2 regions of the Pseudomonas sp. NPDC090592 genome follow, and region 1 is predicted to be linked to the other one. Evidence: riboswitches for the same ligand, from Rfam matches in the RefSeq annotation. Region 1 holds a riboswitch; the other holds the start of a gene.
The links. Region 1 has a riboswitch for thiamine pyrophosphate ahead of thiC (phosphomethylpyrimidine synthase ThiC). Riboswitches for the same ligand answer to the same signal wherever they lie in the genome.
Positions count from the first base shown of each region.

Region 2: it holds a riboswitch for thiamine pyrophosphate, as region 1 does, so the genes downstream of both, ACIQUI_RS19885 (TenA family protein) here and thiC (phosphomethylpyrimidine synthase ThiC) in region 1, are expected to answer to the same signal.

Region 1 is NZ_JBIVXJ010000008.1:131,240-141,964, reverse strand. It holds gene parE (DNA topoisomerase IV subunit B) at 1-508, opposite strand, end outside; gene ACIQUI_RS09240 (YqiA/YcfP family alpha/beta fold hydrolase) at 545-1,153, opposite strand; gene cpdA (3',5'-cyclic-AMP phosphodiesterase) at 1,430-2,227, opposite strand; gene ACIQUI_RS09230 (DUF1249 domain-containing protein) at 2,229-2,681, opposite strand; gene ACIQUI_RS09225 (NUDIX domain-containing protein) at 2,672-3,289, opposite strand; gene ACIQUI_RS09220 (RsiV family protein) at 3,475-4,221, shown strand; gene cytX (putative hydroxymethylpyrimidine transporter CytX) at 4,190-5,473, opposite strand; gene thiC (phosphomethylpyrimidine synthase ThiC) at 5,618-7,498, opposite strand; TPP riboswitch at 7,655-7,761, opposite strand; gene ACIQUI_RS09205 (TolC family outer membrane protein) at 7,921-9,354, shown strand; gene waaA (lipid IV(A) 3-deoxy-D-manno-octulosonic acid transferase) at 9,469-10,725, opposite strand, start outside.
Region 2 is NZ_JBIVXJ010000023.1:51,742-62,466, forward strand. It holds gene ACIQUI_RS19875 (SCO family protein) at 1-337, opposite strand, end outside; gene ACIQUI_RS19880 (Ig-like domain-containing protein) at 540-3,935, opposite strand; TPP riboswitch at 4,186-4,300, shown strand; gene ACIQUI_RS19885 (TenA family protein) at 4,379-5,026, shown strand; gene tenA (thiaminase II) at 5,023-5,685, shown strand; gene codB (cytosine permease) at 6,102-7,367, shown strand; gene ACIQUI_RS19900 (PucR family transcriptional regulator) at 7,364-8,581, shown strand; gene codA (cytosine deaminase) at 8,586-9,827, shown strand; gene ACIQUI_RS19910 (transcriptional regulator) at 9,828-10,433, opposite strand; gene ACIQUI_RS19915 (DNA-binding protein) at 10,674-10,725, shown strand, end outside.

The DNA of each region.
Region 1 (10,725 bases):
AAACGCTGGTGCCGGTGTTGCGTTTGCCGACCGACCCGACCACTTCCAGCTCGCTGGCCTTGAAGCCATCGGCGAACGTCATCTGGTATTCGTTGCCGTCACGTTTGACACGCACGCGCACCTGGGTCGACAGGGCGTTGACCACCGAAATGCCCACACCGTGCAGGCCGCCAGAGAACTGGTAGTTCTTGTTGGAGAACTTGCCGCCAGCGTGCAGCTTGGTAAGGATCAGCTCGACCCCGGACACGCCCTCTTCCGGGTGGATGTCCACCGGCATGCCGCGACCATCGTCGCTGACTTCCAGCGAGTGGTCGGCGTGGAGGATGACCTGCACAGAGCGCGCGTGACCGGCAAGGGCTTCGTCGACGCTGTTGTCGATGACTTCCTGGGCCAGGTGGTTGGGGCGGCTGGTATCGGTGTACATGCCCGGCCGTTTGCGGACCGGGTCAAGGCCCGAGAGGACTTCGATGGCGTCTGCGTTATAGGCGCTAGCGCTGGGATTGGCCATAGGGTCTCTTCGTCAGTCTGGTGAATGCAAAAAAAGTCAAAATACAGAAAAGTCGAGCGCCGCATACTGCCCGCGGGCAATACCGGCGAAGGCCAGCAGGGCTGGCAAGTGCTCGGCAAAGCCCTGGAAGCTGTGGTCACCACCGGCCTGGATGCGCAGGGCACAGGCACGGTAATAGTGCTCGGCGTGGCGATAGTCCAGGGTTTCATCGGCGGTCTGCAGCCACACTTGATAGCGGCTGGCATCTACCGGGGCCGGTACTTCCAGCTCGGCCAGGGCCTGCACGTGATCGTGGGTCAGCTCCCAGGTTTCATCGGTGTAGTGGTTGCGCTGGGTACCCAGGTAGCCGTCGAAATGCTTGTGCGGGGTTACCGCCGGGTTGACCAGCAGGGCCTTGAGGCCATGCTGCTCGGCCAGCCAGGTGGCATAGTAGCCGCCGAGCGAACTGCCCACCAGTAATGGCGCGCCGAGTTCGGCGATGGCTGCCTCGAGCTGGGCGATAGCCTGGCGCGGGTGGTGGTGCAAGGCGGGCACGCGTAGCTGTGCCGACAGGCCCAGTTGCTGCATCACGGCTTCGAGCTGGCGCGCCTTGGTGGAAAGCGGCGAGCTGTTGAAGCCATGGATATAGAGGATGGAACCCGACATGCTGCCCCCGGAATCTGTGGCTTTGCGCCTGAAGATGCGGGCGCAGGGACGCGCAGTGTAGCGCGTTCGCCGGGTTTTGACGCAGTGTCACGGGTTTCGCAACAATTTCTTCACCATAGCCCGCTGCAACAGGGCACCCTGTAGGAGCGGCCTTGTGTCGCGAAAGGGGTGCGAAGCGCCCCCCCATAATTTCAGCTTCGCCGCAGATATTGCCGGGGCCGCTTTGCGGCCCTTTCGCGACACAAGGCCGCTCCTACAGTTAACTGCGCAACCCGCTTAATAACCGGGGCTGTCGAAGTCGAGCTTCACTTCAAAGTCCAGCGCCCGCTCTACTCCGGTCTCCAGCCGCCCGTCGGCATGCAGGCGCAGCCAACGGTACCCGGGCTGCTCTTCGCTCACCTTGAAGTCTTCGCTGCGAGCCGCGAACTGAATGCAGGTCGAAGGCGTAGCCAGCAAACGCCGACCATCGCGCACTTCATCCCATTCCTGGTGCACATGCCCCCACAGCAACCCCCGCACCTGTGGATAACCTTCAATGATGTCAAACAGCGCCCGAGCATTGCGCAAGCCGATCGGCGCGATCCAGGCGCAGCCGATATCCACCGGTTGATGGTGCAAGCACACCAGGCAATGCCGCTCGTCCGCCCCTTTCAGCGCGGCCTCCAACACTGCCAGCTGGTCACCCTCCAGCATGCCATGGGTGGCGCCATGCACCGCCGTGTTTAGCATGACAATGCGCCAGGCGCCGATATCGGTTACCGCCTGCACCAGCTCCGGCGCCACTTCGGCCATGACCCGGGCTTCATCATGGTTGCCCGGCAGCCAGCGGCTGGGTACGCCAAACGGCGCAGTCAGCTCACGAAAGGCCTCATAAGAGGCAACGCTGGCATCCTGGGACAAATCGCCCGTGCACAACAGCAGGTCGACAAGCGGTTGCTCGCGCCGTACCTGGGCTACTACGTGGCGCAGGCTGTCACGGGTCTTGAGGCCCAGCATGCTGCCGGCCGGGTCGGCAAAAAGATGGGCGTCGGTCAGTTGTACAACATGTACAGGGCGCGTCTGGTCTGGACGCATGTCAACGAACGCTTGCCAGTTCGTGGCCACAGGCCAGGCAGTGGCTCAGCCATTCACCCAGGAACAGGTTGAGCTGGGCCTTTTCGTCCGGCTGGTGCATGGCCTCGTTCGGATACGGGTAGATACTGCGCAGGCGCCGGGTGTGTTCGGCGCTGACCACTTCGGCCATGCGCGCATCGTGGTAGACCTGCACTTCCAGGTGCGGCACCGGCAGCCACGGCAGGCTGTGCTCCTGGCGCACATGCAAAGTGGTGGTGTATGGGCAGGCCAGCACTACATCCAGCACCAGCACGCCGAGCATCTGGTCGCCTTGGGTCATGCCGATGCGGCGCGAGCTCTGGGTGGTGCGCATGTCGGGCAACAGGCGCATCAGCCGGGCGTAGTTGGCCTCGCAGGCAGCCTGCAGCCCGACCAGGTCGACTCGATAACGCTCGCGCAGCAGGTTCACTTCCACATACCTCGTACTTCATCACGGTTCAGCGCCAGCCATTGCAGGCCGATGATGGTCGCCGCGTTGCAGATGCGCCCGTCGCGCACGGCCTGCAACGCGTCCTCGAACGACCATACGCGTACGCGAATGTCTTCGCCCTCTTCTTCCAGGCCATGCAGCCCCCCGGCGCCCTCGCTGGTGCAACGGCCAAGGAACAGGTGAACGTACTCGTCACTGCCGCCGGGCGACGGGAAGTAGCGGGTCATCGGCCACAGGGCGCTGAACGTCAGGCCGGCTTCCTCCTCGGCTTCGCGGTGGGCGACTTCTTCGGGTTGCTCATCCTTGTCGATCAGCCCGGCAACCATCTCGATCAGCCAGGGGTTGCCGACCTTGTCCAGTGCGCCCACGCGAAACTGCTCGATCAGCACGACTTCATCGCGCAACGGGTCGTAGGGCAGCACACACACTGCATCGTGGCGCACGAACAGTTCACGGCTGATCTCGCGGCCCATGCCCCCGGCAAACAGCTCGTGGCGCAGGTGCACCTTGTCGAGCTTGTAGAAGCCCTGGAAGCAGTTGGCCCGCTTGACGATCTCGACCGCCTTGGGCACCGAATTCAACGTGTCTGACATGGAAATCCTCGTTACCTCAATTACCGCATCGCGCCATCCTACTCTGCACGCTTTCGCGTTTCACCCCTTTCCGGCAACCGTTCGCACACTCGGGACAGCTCGCCTTCACTCTGTTAGCTTAGTGGCGAACTGAAGGCCGCGCAGACGGTCAAAGGCCGACTTTTCCCTGTTCTGCAAGGATCATCATGACACTTGTCAAACTGACTTCCGTGGCCGTGCTGGCACTCGCCCTGGGCGCTTGCCAGAGCCTGTTCACGCCCAACTACCGGGCCCCGCTCGAGGTCAAGCGCGACGCCTGGGAGCACGTGAAACCCGGCTGCAGCGAAAGCGACTGCCCGCTGGTGAACATCGACATGGTCCACTTCCCGGCCCTGCCCAAACTCGACGCCATCGTCGAAAAGCGCCTGCTGCAACTGACCGAAGACAATCAGCATGGCACCGCCCCAGGCACCTTGCAGGCCTACGAGCAGCAATTCCTGGCCAGTGCCGACAAACGTAACAGCAGCTATTTGCAAGCCAAGGTACGCGAGCAGCATGACGGGCTGGTGATCGTCGAGTTGTCCAGCTACCTGGACAGTGGTGGCGCCCACGGCATGCCGGGGCGTGGTTTCATCAACTATTCGCGCAAGCTGGACAAGGTGCTGACCCTGCAGGACATGCTGGTGCCCGGCCAGGAAGACACCTTCTGGAAAACCGTCGAGGAGTCTCACCGTGCCTGGCTGATGAGCGTGGGCATGGACAAGGACGCCGAGTTCGTCAAAACCTGGCCGTTCAAGAAATCGCCGCACATCGCCCTGACGTACGGCGCGGTGGTGGTCAAGTACGAGGTCTACGCCATCGCGCCCTATTCCATGGGCCACGTGGAACTGAAAATCCCGTACCCGCGCCTGAATGGCGTGCTCAAGCCTGAACTGTTTCCCGGCCGCGGCTAAGGCTTAGCAGCCCATGCAGTACACCTGCCAGCAGCAATGCTGGCAGGGTTGCACCCAGCTCCGGTGCATTGGCGGCAATCAAGTGATAGGCCGCCACCCCCGCAAACCAGGCCACCAGCGCCTGCCAGTGCAAGCCACCCACCTGTGCCGGCAGTTGACGACGGCGGATCACGTAGTGGTCCATCAGCACCACGCCGAACAGCGGCGCGAACACCGAGCCGATCAGCAACAGGAAGTTTTCGTACTGGGCCAGGGGTGCCAGCAGGGCGATGAGGGTGCACAGCACGCCGACGGCCAACGCCAGGTGCTCGACCTTCAGCGGCAACAGCACACCGGTGGATACGGCAGCCGAGTGGATGTCGGCAAAGGCCTTTTCCGACTCGTCCAGCAGAATGAGCAGCAGCGGGATACCCATGCCGGCGCCCGCCAGGGCCAGCAGCAGGGCGTTGACTTCACCACTGGCAGCAAAGGCCAGTGTGTAGGCCACGCCCAGGCTCATCAGCCAGGTGTTACCGATGAAGTAACCCACTACCGTGCCGCCGAACACATGCTTGCCATTGCGGGCGAAACGCGAGTAGTCGGCAATCAGCGGCAGCCACGACAGCGGCATGGCAATGGCGATATCAAAGCCGACCGCCAGCGACATCGAGCCGTCCCCGGCGCGGTTCCACAGCGCAGCCAGGTCGGCCTTGGCGAACAGGTTCCAGGTCAGCCAGATGCAGGCGCCCAGCAGCAACCAGATACCCCAGGCGCGCAGCACCTTGCGCACGAAGGCCAGTGGCCCGCTGACCGCCAGCAGGGTGGCCAGGGCGCCGAAGCACAGGGTCCAGAGCATCGGGCTGTTCCAGGCACTGTCCTCGCCGAACGCACGCGCGCCCAGCAGGCTGGCGGCATCGCGCATGACAATGATCTCGAACGCCCCCCAGCCCACCAGTTGCAGCAGGTTGAGCAGCGCCGGCAAACGTGCGCCGTGGCTGCCCAGGCTGAGTTTCAGGGTGCCCATGGCGGACAGGCCGGTGTCGCTGCCGATAACCCCGGCCGCCCCCAGCAACAGCACACCCACGCCGGTGCCCAGGGCGATGGCCAGCACCGCGCCGGCGAGACCAAGGCCTGGCGCGAGCATGGCGCCGACTTGCAGCACCATCAGGCCGATGCCGAGGGAAAACCACAGCGAGAAGAGATCGCGGGCGCCGAAGATGCGCTGGTGGGTGGGGACCGGGTGGTCGGGTGAGAACTGGCTGGGGGTGGTCATTGTTATGTTCGCCGGAAAAAGTAGGAGTTGCAGACTGCATCCTGTGGGAGCGGGCGTGCCCGCGAAGCAAGCACCGCGGTGCATGGCAAGGGCTTCGCCCTTGTTCGCGGGCACGCCCGCTCCCACAGAGAAAGAGGCTGCGGTTTAGACTTTGTGGTACAGCTGGCTGCCTTCCTGGCGGAACCGCTCGGCCTGCTCGCGCATGCCCTCTTCGACCGACACGTCCACCGTCTCGATCCTGGCGGCGTATTCACGCACTTCCTGGGTGATCTTCATCGAGCAGAACTTCGGCCCGCACATCGAGCAGAAGTGCGCGACCTTGGCCGATTCCTTCGGCAGGGTCTCGTCGTGGAAGGCACGCGCTGTGTCCGGGTCCAGACCAAGGTTGAACTGGTCTTCCCAACGGAACTCGAAGCGTGCCTTGGACAAGGCGTTGTCACGGATCTGCGCGCCCGGGTGGCCCTTGGCAAGGTCGGCGGCATGTGCGGCGATCTTGTAGGTGATGATGCCGGTTTTCACGTCGTCCTTGTTCGGCAGGCCCAGGTGCTCCTTGGGCGTGACGTAGCAGAGCATGGCGCAACCGAACCAGCCGATCATCGCCGCACCAATACCCGAAGTGATGTGGTCGTAGCCCGGGGCAATGTCGGTGGTCAGCGGGCCGAGGGTGTAGAACGGCGCCTCGTCGCAGCACTCCAGCTGCTTGTCCATGTTCTCCTTGATCAACTGCATGGGCACGTGGCCCGGGCCTTCGATCATGCACTGCACGTCGTGCTTCCAGGCAATCTTGGTCAGCTCGCCGAGGGTTTCCAGCTCACCGAACTGCGCGGCGTCGTTGGCGTCGGCAATCGAGCCAGGGCGCAGGCCGTCGCCCAGCGAGAAGCTGACGTCGTAGGCCTTCATGATTTCGCAGATTTCGTCGAAGTGGGTGTACAGGAAGTTTTCCTTGTGGTGCGCCAGGCACCACTTGGCCATGATCGAGCCACCACGGCTGACGATGCCGGTAACGCGCTTGGCGGTCAGCGGCACATAGCGCAGCAGCACACCGGCGTGGATGGTGAAGTAGTCCACGCCTTGCTCGGCCTGCTCGATCAGGGTGTCGCGGAACAGCTCCCAGGTCAGGTCTTCGGCCACGCCGTTGACCTTCTCCAGTGCCTGGTAGATCGGCACGGTACCGATCGGCACCGGCGAGTTGCGAATGATCCACTCACGGGTTTCGTGAATGTGCTTGCCGGTCGACAGGTCCATGACCGTGTCCGAGCCCCAGCGGATGCCCCAGGTCAGCTTGGCCACTTCTTCCTCGATCGAGGAGCCCAGGGCGCTGTTGCCGATGTTGCCGTTGATCTTCACCAGGAAATTGCGGCCGATGATCATCGGCTCCACTTCCGGGTGGTTGATGTTGGCCGGAATGATCGCGCGGCCGCGGGCGACTTCCTCGCGGACGAATTCGGGGGTGATTTCTTTCGGAATATTGGCGCCGAAGCTGTGGCCGGCGTGCTGCTCCTTGAGCAGGCCTGCGGCGCGGGCCTCCTGCAGCTTCATGTTTTCGCGGATGGCCACGTATTCCATCTCTGCGGTGATGATGCCCTGGCGGGCATAGTGCATCTGCGAGACGTTGGCGCCAGCCTTGGCCCGACGCGGGTTGCGCACGTGGGCGAAGCGCAGCTTGGCCAGCTCGGCATCGTTCAGGCGCTGCTGGCCGAAGTCGGAGCTCAGGCCGTCGAGGCGCTCGGTGTCACCACGCGCTTCGATCCAGGCCGAGCGCACATCGCCCAGGCCTTTGCGTACGTCGATGATCACGTTGGGGTCGGTGTACGGGCCGGAGGTGTCGTAGACCAATACCGGGGCGTTGGTTTCGCCACCAAAATCGGTAGGGGTATCGTCCAGGCTGATTTCGCGCATGGGTACGCGGATGTCCGGACGCGAGCCTTCGACATAGATCTTGCGCGAACGGCGGAACGGTTGCACGGACTGCTGATCGACTTGTGCCGATTCGCTGAGGTTGATCGCTTTTTCTTGTTTGGTCATCACAGGCTCTCCAGACGGCTTCCTAGCAGTGGAATGTCGGGGGAGAACCTGAAAGACGCGGACGCACCCCTTGACGGGTGCAGTGCCGGATATGGGGGTGCCTGAAGCTGCATGCAGCTGCGACATTCCCGGACCTGGCACAAGAGGCTCCCCGGGAAGGCGAGCAATCTTGTTCCCTACGCAGGCGCTAACCTGATCAGGTTCAACGGGATCCGCACCTCTGCGATCTCAGCCTTTGCTTCAAGGCACCCCGACAAGAACATGCGCAGTCTAAGCTGGAGTGGTCGGCAAAGCCAAGCGGGTAAATGCGCGATTGATGAAAGGCACACCAGGCGATTGTTGCCGGGGGCGCATGGCACTACACTGGCCCGTCGCTCGATACTCAACAGTTCAGTAATTACTTTCGTACAAGGATTGCCTCTATGCTGCGCAAACTCTCACTGGCGATAGCCGTGTCTTGTGCGTCCAACGGAGTGGTCTGGGCAGCGGACATGCCCCCAACAGTGAAAACCGACCTGGTCAGCGTCTATCAGGAGGCGGTGGACAACAACGCCGACCTGGCGGCTGCCCGCGCCGATTATGGCGCCCGCCGCGAAGTGGTACCCCAGGCCCGCGCCGGGCTGTTGCCCAACCTGTCGGCTGGCGCCGAAATGATGAACACCCGCACCAAGCTCGACGAGCCCTCCATCACCTCCAACCGCAGCGGTAACTCATGGAGCGCGACCCTGGCCCAGCCAATCTTCCGCGCTGACCGATGGTTCCAGTTGCAGGCAGCCGAGGCAGTCAACGAGCAGGCCGCGCTGGAGCTGTCGGCCACTGAACAGAACCTGATCCTGCAGACTGCACAGAACTACTTCGCCGTGCTGCGCGCCCAGGACAACCTGGCCGCTACCAAGGCCGAAGAAGCGGCGTTCAAGCGCCAGCTGGACCAGTCCAACGAGCGTTTCGATGTGGGCCTGTCGGACAAGACCGACGTGCTGCAATCCCAGGCCAGCTACGACACGGCCCGGGCCAACCGGATCATTGCCGAGCGCCAGGTGCAGGACGCCTTTGAAGCGCTGGTCACCCTGACCAACCGTGAGTACACCTCGATTCAAGGCGTGGTGCATACCCTGCCCGTGCAGGTGCCTACCCCCAACGACGCCAAGGCCTGGGTCGAAACCGCCGGGCGCCAGAACCTCAACCTGCTGGCCACCAACTATTCGGTTTCTGCCGCCGAAGAAACCCTGCGCCAGCGCAAGGCCGGTCATGCCCCGACCCTGGATGCAGTGGCCAAGTACCAGAAGGGGGACAACGACAGCCTCGGCTTTACCAACCCTTCGCAATTGGGCGTGCGCTACAGCGGCGATGTCGAACAGACCAGCGTTGGCCTGCAACTGAACATTCCGATCTACAGCGGCGGGCTGACCAGCTCGCAGGTACGTGAGGCCTACCAGCGCCTGAGCCAGAGCGAACAACAGCGCGAAAGCCTGCGCCGCCAGGTGGTGGAAAACACCCGCAACCTGCACCGCGCGGTGAACACCGACGTGGAACAGGTACAGGCACGCAAGCAGTCGATCATCTCCAACCAGAGTGCGCTGGAGGCCACTGAAATCGGCTACCAGGTCGGTACCCGTAACATCGTTGACGTGCTTGATGCCCAGCGCCAGCTGTACACCTCGGTGAGGGATTACAACAACAGCCGCTATGACTACATCCTCGACAACCTGAGCCTGAAGCAGGCGGCAGGGACCTTGAGCCCGCAGGACCTGACGGACCTCAAGCGTTACCTCAAGCCGGACTACAACCCGGACAAGGACTTCCTGCCGCCGGATTTGGCTGCTGCTGCCGCCAAGAACTTTGAGCGTAGGCCCTGAGATAGGTTTTGGCTTCTTCGCGGGCTCGCCCGCTCCCACAGGGATTGCGCAGCCCTCGAACCCTGCATCAATCCTGTGGGAGCGGGCGAGCCCGCGAAGAAGCCAACGCAACTATCAGCGGATTAGCGCAGCCAGGCCATCGAGCAAGCGCTGCAACGCCCCCTGATTGGCCCGCATCACCGCCCTGCCCGCCTCGCCCATGCGCTGCGCATCCTGCGGCAACTCGACCAACCGCCGCACTTCCCCGGCCAGCCCGTCGGCATCGTCCACCTGCTGCAACGCCCCCGCATCACGCAACATTGCGCTGATTTCGAGGAAGTTGAACACATGCGGCCCCATGATCACCGGCAGCGCCAGCGCCGCCGGCTCCAGCGGGTTGTGACCACCGGTTGCCACCAGGCTGCCGCCGACAAAGGCAATGTCGGCCAAGGCGTAAAGGAACAGCAACTCGCCCATGGTGTCGCCAAGCAGTACCTGCGTCTGCGCATCAACAGGGGCGCCAGCAGAGCGGCGCACGGTCGTGAACTGTTCGCTGCAAAGCGCATGCACCGCGTTGAAGCGTTCGGGGTGGCGCGGTACCAGGATCAGCAAGGCATCACCATGCACCTGCAACAACTGCCGGTGCGCCTGCAGGATCAACGCGTCCTCACCTTCATGGGTGCTGGCCGCAATCCACACCGGGCGCTGCTGCGCCCCCCACTGCGCACGCAATGCCTTGGCACGGGGTAGCAGTTGCTCATCGATCTTCAGGTCGAACTTGATCGAACCGGTGACTTGCACGCACTCAGGACGCGCCCCCAGATCGCGGAAGCGCTGCGCCTCGGTTTGCGTTTGCACGGCAATCAGGCTCATCTCTGCCAGCATCGGCCGGGTCAGCTTGGCAAAACGCCCATAACCACGGGCCGAGCGCTCGGACAATCGCGCATTGGCCAGCGCCACCGGAATACCGCGCTTGGCACACTGGTGGATGTGATTGGGCCACAGCTCGGTTTCCATGATGATCCCCAGCTTGGGCTGCACATGGTCTAGAAAACGCCCAGCGGCCCATGGCAGGTCATAAGGCAGGTAGCAATGCTGCACACGTGGTTCGTCGGCGAACATGGCGCGAATGCGCTCGGCACCGGTCGGCGTCATGCAGGTAAGCGTGATCGGCAATTGCGGGTAGGCCTTGAGCAAGGCCCGCACCATTGGCGCGGCGGCGATGCTCTCGCCCACAGACACCGCATGCACCCAGATGCCACCTTGGCGCATGACTGGCAGCTTGAACGCAAAGCGCTCGCCGATACGCTGGCCATAGGCCGGCGCCTTGCGCGCGCGCAGGTACAGGCGCAGCGCAACCAGCGGCAGGCCCAGGTGAAACAGCAAGGTATA
Region 2 (10,725 bases), on a different contig from region 1:
TGTAGGGGTCGATGCTGATGGAGTAGAGGAAGATGTCCTTGCCGACCCGGTCGCCAAGTATCTTCTGCACCTGGCGCAGGCGTGCGGTTTCCACTGGGCAGGAGTCCGTGCAGCCGGTAAAGATGAAGTTGATGGCGACCACTTTGTCCTTGATCAGGTCGTCGAAGAAATGCACGTTCTTGCCGTCCTGGGTGAGCAGGGGGATGTTGGGGAAGTAGTCGGCGCCCCAGGGTGTTTCAGCTTCTTCAGCCACCGGTTGCTGCGGCTGGAGTGGCCAGAACGGAATGCTGGCGGCAAATAACGCCAGCACCAGAAGCAAACGCCATGAGCCGGGCATGATACGGTCCTCGATGTTTGGCTGATTGGGGCTGCTGCGCACCCCATCGCCGGCAAGCCAGCTCCCACCTCGACCGCGTCAGCCTCATGACAGGCTCCATCCTGTGCAGCAACTGTCTTGTAACAATTGCTGAAGCTGGTGCAATCCTTGTGGGAGCTGGCTTGCCGGCGAAGGGCCGCAGAGCGGCCCCCGCTTTTTGCGCTTACTGGTATTTGACTGGCGCTGTCACCGTTTGCCCCAGCGTCGATTTCACGGTGACCGTCGCCGGTGTGGCCGGGCCGAAGCCGGTGGTGGTTACAGACACCCGCCAGCGGGCCCCGGTGGTAGCGGGGGTCAGCGTGGCATTGCCCAGGCTTACCGGGCCACCGGTGGTTGCTACAGCCGCACTGATGCTGTTGCCTGTGGCCACCGTGGTGGTCCCCTGTATGTCCCAGGTGAAGCGGTTGCCGCTGCGCACCTGTACCGTGGCACTGGTGACCTGGATCTGGTCGACCGCTGCCGCCTGGCTCACCGCGATGCTGACCGTGGCCGGGTTCACCGACTCGGCCCCTTTGGCATCGCGCGCCGTGTAGTTGAAGCTGGCGGTGAACGGCGTGGCGACGGTGTCCGGTGGGGTGTAGGTCACCGTGGTGCCGTTGGTGCTGGCGCTACCCTGGCCAGAGTCCGGTTGGGTCAAGCCGACGACCGTCAACGGCAGGTTGCCTTCCGGGTCGGTGTCGTTGGCCAGCACGTTCAGGGTGATCGGCTTGCCAGCGGTGGTTGCCGCGCTGTCGTTGGCCGCCACCGGAGGCTTGTTGGCCGCGTCGTCGTTGTCGTCCCTGGCTTTGGTGCGGAAGGTTGGCAGGCCCACCGAGGCCATGTACTGCACGCCATCCCAACCTGGCAGCGGGGTCGGCATCACCTGGAACTGCCCTGGGTGTTCAATGTCCCAGCGCAGCAGCATCGACGAGTCCTCATGCTGGGTATTGTGGCAGTGCTCCATGTAGGTACCGGCGAACTCGCGGAAGCGGATGGCCATTTCGACTTCTTCCGACGAATCGGCATCCGGCCCGATGCGGTAGACGTCCTTGCGCGCCCATTTTTCCCACTCTGGTGGCGCCTTGCCGTCGCGGCTGAGGATCACGCCTTCCTCGAAGTGCACATGCACCGGGTGGCTCCAGCCGTTGCCACCGTTCTTGATCTTCCACACTTCCAGGGTGCCGTCGCCGCTGAAGCCGGCATCGGTGGACTGGTTGGCCAGTTGCGGCGCCGCACTGATACGCCGTGGGTCCATGCTGTAGCCAAAGCCGCCGTCGGTCTTGATGGTCCAGGGGGTGGTATCGGTGCCGTCAGAGCGGCCAAAGATGAACTCGCGGTGGCGGGCATCCTTGATCTTGGCCTGGTCGGCGGCCGAGTTGCGGTCAATGGCCAGCGGCAGCATTTTCAGGCCTACGGCCTTGCCCGGTTTGGCCGGCTCGTAGGCGACCGGGTCCATGCTCACATCCTGGCCGCTGTAGGGCTGCACGATCAATTGCAGGAACTTGCCCACCAGCGGGTCGCCTTTATCCCATTGCGGGCCTTTGCTGGTCTGTTTGATTACTGCCTTGTACTTTTCCGACAGCACATCGGCCAGCGAGATGGCGCCTTCCGGGCCCTTGCCGGTGCGGTGTTCCTCAATGTTGACGAAGTACAGCTTGTCGCCCACCTTGATGCCGTTCTTGGCGAAGTTGATGATGATGTCGTAGCGCTCGGCGATGCCTTGCAGCGGCAGGATGCCATTGTTGTCCTGCAGGTCGCCGTCACCATTGAGGTCCATGGTGCCGTCGAATGGCACGGCGTGCTCCATGATGTTGCCGTCGTTGGCAATCATGTGGAACGGCACCCGCGCGTACGACACGTTGGAACCGGATGGCCCCTTGAATTCGCCGCTGTTCCCGGCAATTGCACGCACGACTGCAAATTTGAAGTAGCGCGATACCGAGCCGTTGAGCAGACGGAAGCGGTAACTGCGCGCACGCACCTTGAGCTTGGGCTGGTATTGCCAGTTGACCAGCATCTGGTCGCCAAGGAAGCCATCGGTATTGAACGGGTTGAACCACAGTTGGCCGTTGGCATCCCAGGCCTTGTCGGCCATCACCAGGTTGACGTCATAGTCGCGGTTACCCCACGGCATACCCGAACCGCTGGGGAAGCGCAGGTTGACGCCATCCTGGAGGGCTTCGTTGCCGCGGTCCAGGGCGCTGTAGTAGTTCATCATCACGGCGTTGCCCTTGTAGACGTTCTGCGCCGTGAAATCCATCATGTGGTCGTGGAACCAGTGGGTACTCATGGTTTCACGCCAGTCACCGCGAATCTTGATGCTGCCGTTCTGGCAGGTTTTCAGGCCAGGTGAGCCGTCGTTGACGAACAGGGTTTCACCCGGGAAGCAGGGGAACGCGGCCCGGGGGTCCTGGGCACGGGTGTTGATGGTGTCATAGCCTGCCAGCTGCACCGGCCAACGGTAGTCATAGTATTGCCCAGGGAAGAAGTAGGCGTTGGCAAAGCCATCGCTCTCAGCCGGGGAATGGCCGTTGTGCTCATGGGTCGAGATGGTGTGCAGGCCAAAGCCGCCGTTGGCCGAAGGGTCGATTGGCAGGGCGTTGTAGTGCCGCATCAGCACCGGTTGGCCATAGCGCACCATCAGCAGCTTGACCGGGAAGGTGCCGTCGAAGGTCCACAGTGACTTGTGGTTCTGCAGGGGCATGTTCGGGTGGAAGCGGGTGTCGATGCCCTTGGTGGTGCCCAGTGTGGTTGGAATGTCGGAGGTCTGGTAGTACAGCCCGCCCGGGGCGAACTCACCGACCGCATAGTTGTGCAATTGTTTACGGTCGCGCAGGCCCTGGTTGATGCGCGCGCCGGCCTGCGCGGTCTTGAACGCGGTCTGTGGGTAAAACTCGTTCCAGCGCTGATGAGACCAGCCCTTTCCTGGTGGACGGCCTTCAGCCGGAGACCCGACGGGTTGGCGGTTGAGGAACAGCTCGATCTGCGCCTTCCACGGGTTGCGGTCCAGCACGTTGGAAAACTGGGTCGGGAACGGGTAAAGGCCCGGTTGTTTGAGGAAGGCTTCCAGGGCGGTGCCGCTGGGGCTGCTGCGCGCCACGACGTTGGGGTCCTGGGCCGGGGCAGCACCCAAGGTGGGAACCGGGAAGGTCAGGCTGGGCGGTGGCAGGGTAGGGTCGAGTTTTTCCGGGCCGAACTCTTCGAACAGCAACAATTGCTGGGTGAACGGCTGCGCACCGAATAGCGGGCTGGGCTTGCCATTGGTGGGGTATCGGTCCGAGGTTTGCAAGGCCGGCGGCAGCACGTTGTCGGTGCGCACCGTGTTGCGGTCACCGTATACGCCATCGGTCAGCTCCAACGAGCCCTCATTGGCTTCGGGCAATGTATTGAGGTTGAGCAGCGCTGGCGTTGGGTCGGCGGGCTGGTCGGTATAGGCCGATTGGTCGGTGGGCGGCGGCGGGCTGTTGTCGTCGAGGGAGGAGGCCATGGCCGTGATCAGCCCGAGGCTGAGCATCAGCGCAGTGACGGAGGACAGCTGGAATACGTGCCTGGTTGGGTGGATCACGGCAGGTGTTTTCATTGCCTTATGCCTCGCTCGCGGCGTTATGGCGCTAAGCCATCAATGGCGTTTTGCCCGGTAAAAGGCTCAGAGCAACGGCTGTGCCAACAATTTTTTCAGTAATACTTTGTTAAACAAATCCTTGCGGTGTCTGATGCGCGCTAAATAACGGGGCGTCAAAAATGGGGCTGATTCCCCACTTGCGGGCCCCCATTGCCCACAGATTGGGTGCAGTGGGTAGTGACAGCACCAGCGCCCTGGGGTATACCTGAGCGCCACCAAGGGGAGCCCGGCAACGGGCTGAGAAACCGCTGAACGCTGCAGCGCGGTGACCCTTCGAACCTGATCCGGATCATGCCGGCGAAGGGATGGGACTTGTTACCTGCCTTTTTGCCGGCCTCACTGCGAGGCCCGTTCATGCCAACTGCCAAGGTCTCGCTGTCACCCTCATCAAGGACAGCAACATGACCGAACGTTTCAGCCAGTCCCTGCGCCGCCAAAGCGAGCCGACCTGGTCGGCGGCCGTTGGCCACCGCTTCGTGACCCAATTGTGCGACGGCAGCCTGCCGGACCCGATCATGGTCGACTACCTGGTGCAGGACCACCGCTTCCTCGACAGCTTCCTGACCCTGCTGGGTGCAGCGATCGCTACGGCCGACACCTTCGAGGCGCGCCTGCGCTTCGGGCGTTTTGCCGGGATGATCTGCAGTGACGAGAACACCTATTTCCTCCGCGCCTTCGAGGCGCTGGATGTAAGCCCCCTGCAACGCAGTGAACCGGCCGATACGGCGCCAACCGCAGGTTTCAAGGCGATCATGCGCGAAGCAGCGGCCACCCGTTCCTATGTGGCGGCGCTGGCGGTACTCAATGTTGCCGAGGGCCTGTACCTGGACTGGGCGCTGATGGCGCCCAAACCCATGCCGGACAACTTCGTCCATGCCGAGTGGATAACCCTGCACGACAACCCGGCCTTCCAGGCCTTCGTTGCCTTCCTGCAGGCCGAACTGGACCGCGTTGGCCCGCAGCAAGCCGCACTGGCCAGTGACTTCTACCAGCGCACCGTCGCGCTGGAGCTGGCCTTCTTCGACGCCGTCTACCCGGAGGGCCAATGAGCATGGATATCTTCGAACGCCTGAAGAGCGCTGCCACGCAACAGTGGAACAGTTATGTCGACCATGACTTCGTGCGGCAGATGGGTGAGGGCACGCTGAGCGAGGACGCCTTCCGGACTTACCTGGTGCAGGATTACCTGTTCCTTGTCCAGTTCGCCCGCGCCTGGGCGCTGGCGGCCTACAAGAGCCGTCGCCCGGCTGATATCCGCGCCGCCCAGGCCACGCTGGCGGCGATTCTGGATGAAACCGAGTTGCACTTGCGCCTGTGTGCGCGCTGGGGGTTGACCCAGGCGGATATCGAGGCCGCGCCCGAGCACCAGGCCACTGTGGCCTATACCCGCTATGTGCTGGACTGCGGTGCAGCCGGCGACCTGCTGGAGCTGCATGTTGCACTGGCGCCTTGCGTGATCGGCTATGCCGAGATCGGCCAGGCACTGGCGCAGCGGATTGGCGACTTGAGCAACCACCCTTACCGCGAGTGGATTTGCGAGTATGCCGGGGAAGGCTACCAGGGCGTGGCGGCAGCTGCGCGCAAGCAGCTGGACGAGCTGGCGGCACGCAGCATGACCGAGCAGCGCTTCGCCGAACTGGTGGGGGTTTTCGGGCAGGCGTCCAGCCTGGAGGCGGACTTCTGGCAGATGGGGTTGGACGGGGCGTAACCTTCCACCGCGTGGAAGCGCACATGACTTACTGATTTAGCAGTGCCCTGTGGGAGCGGGCTTGCCCGCGAACACCGGCGCAGCCGGTGCCATGCAACGCGTTGGATTCTTCGCGGGCGCGCCCGCTCCCACAGGGAACGCGTCAGTTTTCAGATTTTGAGCAAGCCAGTTGCCACAGCGTCCGCGTTCTTCTGCCGCCTGAGTGTCAACTACCCAATCCGGATCCGCTTTGGTGCATTTGCGCTTCAAATCGAGTCACAGGCCACACTTTCAATTCGCCATTTCAGCGCTTTAATGTTCACTGTGCACATGACGCGCAGTGCCATGCGCCTGTTCCTGACGTGCTCTCAGGCCCGCTAGAAAGCGGCCCGCATATTGCTCTTCCAGCTCCCAACTACAACCCGGAGCCCCGTGCAATGAGCTCACCCAGCGAATTCCCCCTCAGCGAAGCCCCGCAGTCTGCCCGCAAGGGCCTGCTGCCGATTGCCATGGTCCTGTTCAGCTTCACCTTCTTCACCGGCACGATGTTCGCCGGTGGCAAGCTGGGCATGGCCTTCAATTTTGTCGACATGTTGTGGGTGGCTACCATCGGCAACAGCCTGCTGGCCCTGTATGCCGCTGCCCTGGCATTCATCGCCTCGCGCAGTGGCCTGAACACGGTGCTGATGGGGCGCTTCTGTTTTGGCGAAGCCGGCAGCCGGCTTTCGGACTTTCTGCTGGGGTTTGCCGAGCTTGGCTGGTACGCCTGGGGTACGGCCACCGTGGCCATCGTGCTGGTCAAGCTGCTGGGGCTGGCGGAAGGCTTCAGTGTGCCGTTGATGGTGTTCTTCGGCCTGGGCTTCAGCATCACCGCCATCATCGGCTTCAAAGGCCTGGATGTATTGTCGCGCGTGTCGGTGCCGTTGATGTTCGTGCTGCTGGTGGCTTCGATGTACATCGCCACCCGCGATGTCGGTGGGCTTGCCGGGCTGGCGGCGGTGGTGCCGCATGAAAACCTGACCTTTTCGGCAGCAGTGACCATGGTCTTCGGCACCTTCGCCAGTGGTGCTACCCAGGCCACCAACTGGACACGTCTGGCGCGCAGTGGCCGGGTAGCGGTAGTCGCCAGCGTCGTGGCGTTCTTGCTGGGTAACGGCCTGATGGTGGTGGCAGGCGCCTGGTGCGCGATGGTTTACCAGCAGGCCGATATTGTCGAAGTGATGATGCTGCAAGGCCTGTCGTTTGCGGCAGTGGTGATGCTGTGCCTGAACCTTTGGACCATACAGGGGCCGACCATCTACAACGTGTCGGCCGCCGCCTGCCACTTGTTGCGCAGCGAGCGCAGGCGCACGGCAACCCTGGTGGCCGCGGGGGTTGGCATTGTACTGGCGATCGGCGGCATGTACGAGATGCTGATCCCGTTCCTGGTGCTGCTGGGCTCGATCATTCCGCCGGTGGGTGGGGTGATCATGGCCGATTTCTGGTACCGCCATCGTGGCAAGTACCCGGCGCTGGCGTCGGTAAGCCTGCCTCGCTACAACCTGAACGGGCTTATAGCCTATGCCGTGGGTGCGCTGCTGGCGTATGCCTCGCCCTGGGTTGCGCCGCTGGTGGGCATCGGCGCCTCGGCGTTGTGCTATGTGGTGATGCTTGAGCTGGGCGAGCGCCGCCGGGCTCCGGGCCAGGCGGGCATCGAGCCGTGAGCCTGGCGCTGGATGAGATCCTGCATTTGCCCGGCCTGCACGAAATGCGCGTGCGGGCCGGCGCGCGCAACCTGCAGCGACGGGTGCGCTGGCCGTATGTGGCGGAAAACGAAGGCATCGCTGAATGGGTAATGGGCGGCGAGCTGGTGTTCGTCACCGGCATCAACCACCCGCGTGGCGAGGCCAACCTGCTGAGCCTGGTGGAGGACGGCGACGCCGTGGGCATTGCCGGCATGGTCATCCTCACGGGCGGCAGTTTCATCCAGGCCATCCCGCCCGCCGTGATTGCCCGTGCCGAGCACCTCGGCCTGCCGCTGATCGAGCAACCCTATGCACTGAAAATGGTGGTGGTTACCCACCTGATCGGCACGGCGCTGGTGCAGATGAGCCAGGTGCGCCGCTCGCGCAACGATATCCTCGGCCAGTTGCTCACCGGCGACTACCCGAGCCTGGCGATTGCCCGGCAGCGGGCGGCGCATTTGCAATTGACGCTGGATGAGCCGCGGCGCCTGCTGGCCTTGCGCCTGTCGGGCGTGGATGGCCTGTTCGAGCGCCACGGGCTGGCCCTGGGCGAGCGTAGCTGGCAGCTTACCCGCCAGGCCCTGGAAGACCACCTTGACGCCTGGTGCCGTCAGCGGCCGGGTAGCGTAACGGCGCAATTGCCGGGCGACCTGTTCGTGGTGCTACTGGCCGAAGCGCACGACCTGCCCGAGGCATTGACCACCCTGTATCGGCAGTTGCAGGCCGTGACGGGTGAGCTGAGCCTGTTCATGGGCCTGTCGTGCCTGGCGGATGATTGCGCGCATTACCGGCAGGCGCTCAGCGAGGCACGCCAGGCGTTGGAAGTGGCGCAGCACCTGCGCCCGGCCAACGGATACTGCAACTACAGCGAGCTGGGCGTGCTGCGCCTGTTGCAAGGTATTGTCGACCGCTCGCTGATCGATGATTTCGTCAGCCGTACCCTGGGCCCGCTGATCGCCCCCGGGCGCAAGCAGGCAAATGCCCTGGTGCACACGCTCGACGCGCTGCTCATGGAAAATGGCAATGGGCTTAAAGCTGCGCAGCGCCTGGGGCTGCACCGCAACACCATCAATCAGCGCATCCAGCGCATCGAACAACTGAGCGGCCAGTCCCTGGATGACCCGCTTTTTCGCATGAATGCTTCGGTCGCCATGCTGGTATGGCGCATGAGCGAAGCCCACGGCAAGGAGTAAACACATGAACATCATCAACGCACGCCTGCGCGGCAAGCCCGGGCTATTTCGCATCGAACTGAACGGCGAGCGCATCGCCGCCATCGTCCCCCAGCCTGAGGTGCTGGCACCTGGCACTGGCGATGATCTGGACGCTGGGCAAAACCTGGTGGTGGCGCCTTTTGTCGAACCGCATATCCACCTGGACGCCACGCTGACGGCTGGCGAGCCGAAATGGAACATGAGCGGCACGCTGTTCGAAGGTATCGAGCGCTGGGCGGAACGCAAGGAAATTACCACCCACGAAGACATCAAGACACGGGCGAAAAAGACCATTGGCATGCTGGTGAACCACGGTATCCAGCATGTGCGCACGCATGTCGATGTAACCGACCCGAACCTCACCGCCTTGAAGGCGATGGTCGAGGTGCGCGACGAAGTGCGTGCACTGGTCGACTTGCAGATTGTCGCCTTCCCCCAGGAGGGGATCGAGTCTTATGCCAACGGGCGGGCACTGATGACTGAAGCGGTGGCGATTGGCGCCGATGTGGTCGGCGGCATTCCACACTTCGAGAACACCCGCGATCAGGGCGTGTCATCGGTGAAGTTCCTGATGGACCTGGCCGAGCGTACCGGCTGCCTGGTGGACGTGCACTGTGACGAGACCGACGACCCGCAGTCGCGCTTTCTCGAGGTGCTGGCCGAAGAAGCCCGGGTGCGCGGCATGGGCGCCCGGGTAACGGCCAGCCATACCACGGCCATGGGCTCTTACGACAACGCGTACTGCTACAAGCTGTTCCGCCTGCTCAAGCTGTCAGGCATCAACTTCATCTCGTGCCCGACCGAGAGTATTCACTTGCAAGGGCGCTTCGACAGCTACCCCAAGCGCCGCGGGCTGACCCGCGTGGCGGAAATTGATCGGGCGGGGATGAATATCTGCTTCGGCCAGGACTCCATCGTCGACCCATGGTACCCGCTGGGCAATGGCAACATCCTGCGCATACTCGAAGCGGGCCTGCATATCTGCCATATGCTCGGTTATGAAGATCTGCAACGTTGCCTGGACCTGATCACCGAGAACAGCGCCCGTACCCTGAACCTTGGCGAGCGCTATGGCATCGAGGTGGGGCGGCCGGCGAACCTGTTGCTGCTGTCGGCGCCGGACGATTACGAGATGGTGCGCAGCCAGGGGCATGCACTGGTATCGGTGCGCAACGGCAAGGTACTGATGCAGCGTACGCCAGCGCAGGTGCAGCGCATGGGCTGATCAGGCCCTGAGCTCCTTCAGGTATTTGTAGACAGTGGCGCGGCCCATGTTGAGCACATTGGCAACGTAGTCGGCGCCACTACGCCCATCGAAGGCACCCTCTGCATGCAAAGCCTGCACAAGGGTGCGCTTGTCCTTCATCCGCAGCGTCTGCAGTGACAGGTTGTGCGCCTGCAGCCAGCCATGCAGGAAGGTATTGATACGTTCCTGCCAGTCGTTACGGAACAGTGCATCCGGCTGTGGCACCAGGCGGCTCACCTGGAAGAACGCATCCAGCGCCACACGAGCCTGCTCCAGCACCGACACATTCAGGTTGATGCACATCAGGTGCTCGGCTTCTCCGTCCTGGTTACGCAGCACGCTACTGATCGAGCGGATTTTCTGGCCGTTCCAGTTCAGCTTCTCGTAAGGGCCGAGATTGGTGCCGCTGAGCAGCCCCCCTAATTCCTCATCGATAGCCGAATCATCGCCCAGCTTGCGCTGGGAGAAGTTGTTGGCGATGTGCACAACTGTCTGGCTGCTCAGCTCGTGAACGATGACTTCAGCGTGCGGATAAAGCAGCAGCGCAATGCTGTCGGCGATTGCCTTGTAGTTTTCCAGGGTCATTTTCAGTCGGTAATCGAATGCCGGGCGTACATGGTGGCGGCAAAGCGCAGCTTAAACAAGGCAGGGCGCAACCAGCATTCGTACGCCTGCCCAGTGCCTGTTCCGGCCAAAATGGGCGCTAACATGCGATAAGCCGTGATTATTCCACCTTATAAAACGTTTGCAGCTGCGTTTTGTTATCGCCATAATTGGTATGTAATTACATGGTACATAACACAGTACAAAATCGTAGGAGCAAGCATGGCCCGGGGCGGTATCAACAAGGTTGTAGTGCAGCAGGCGCGTCAGGCGC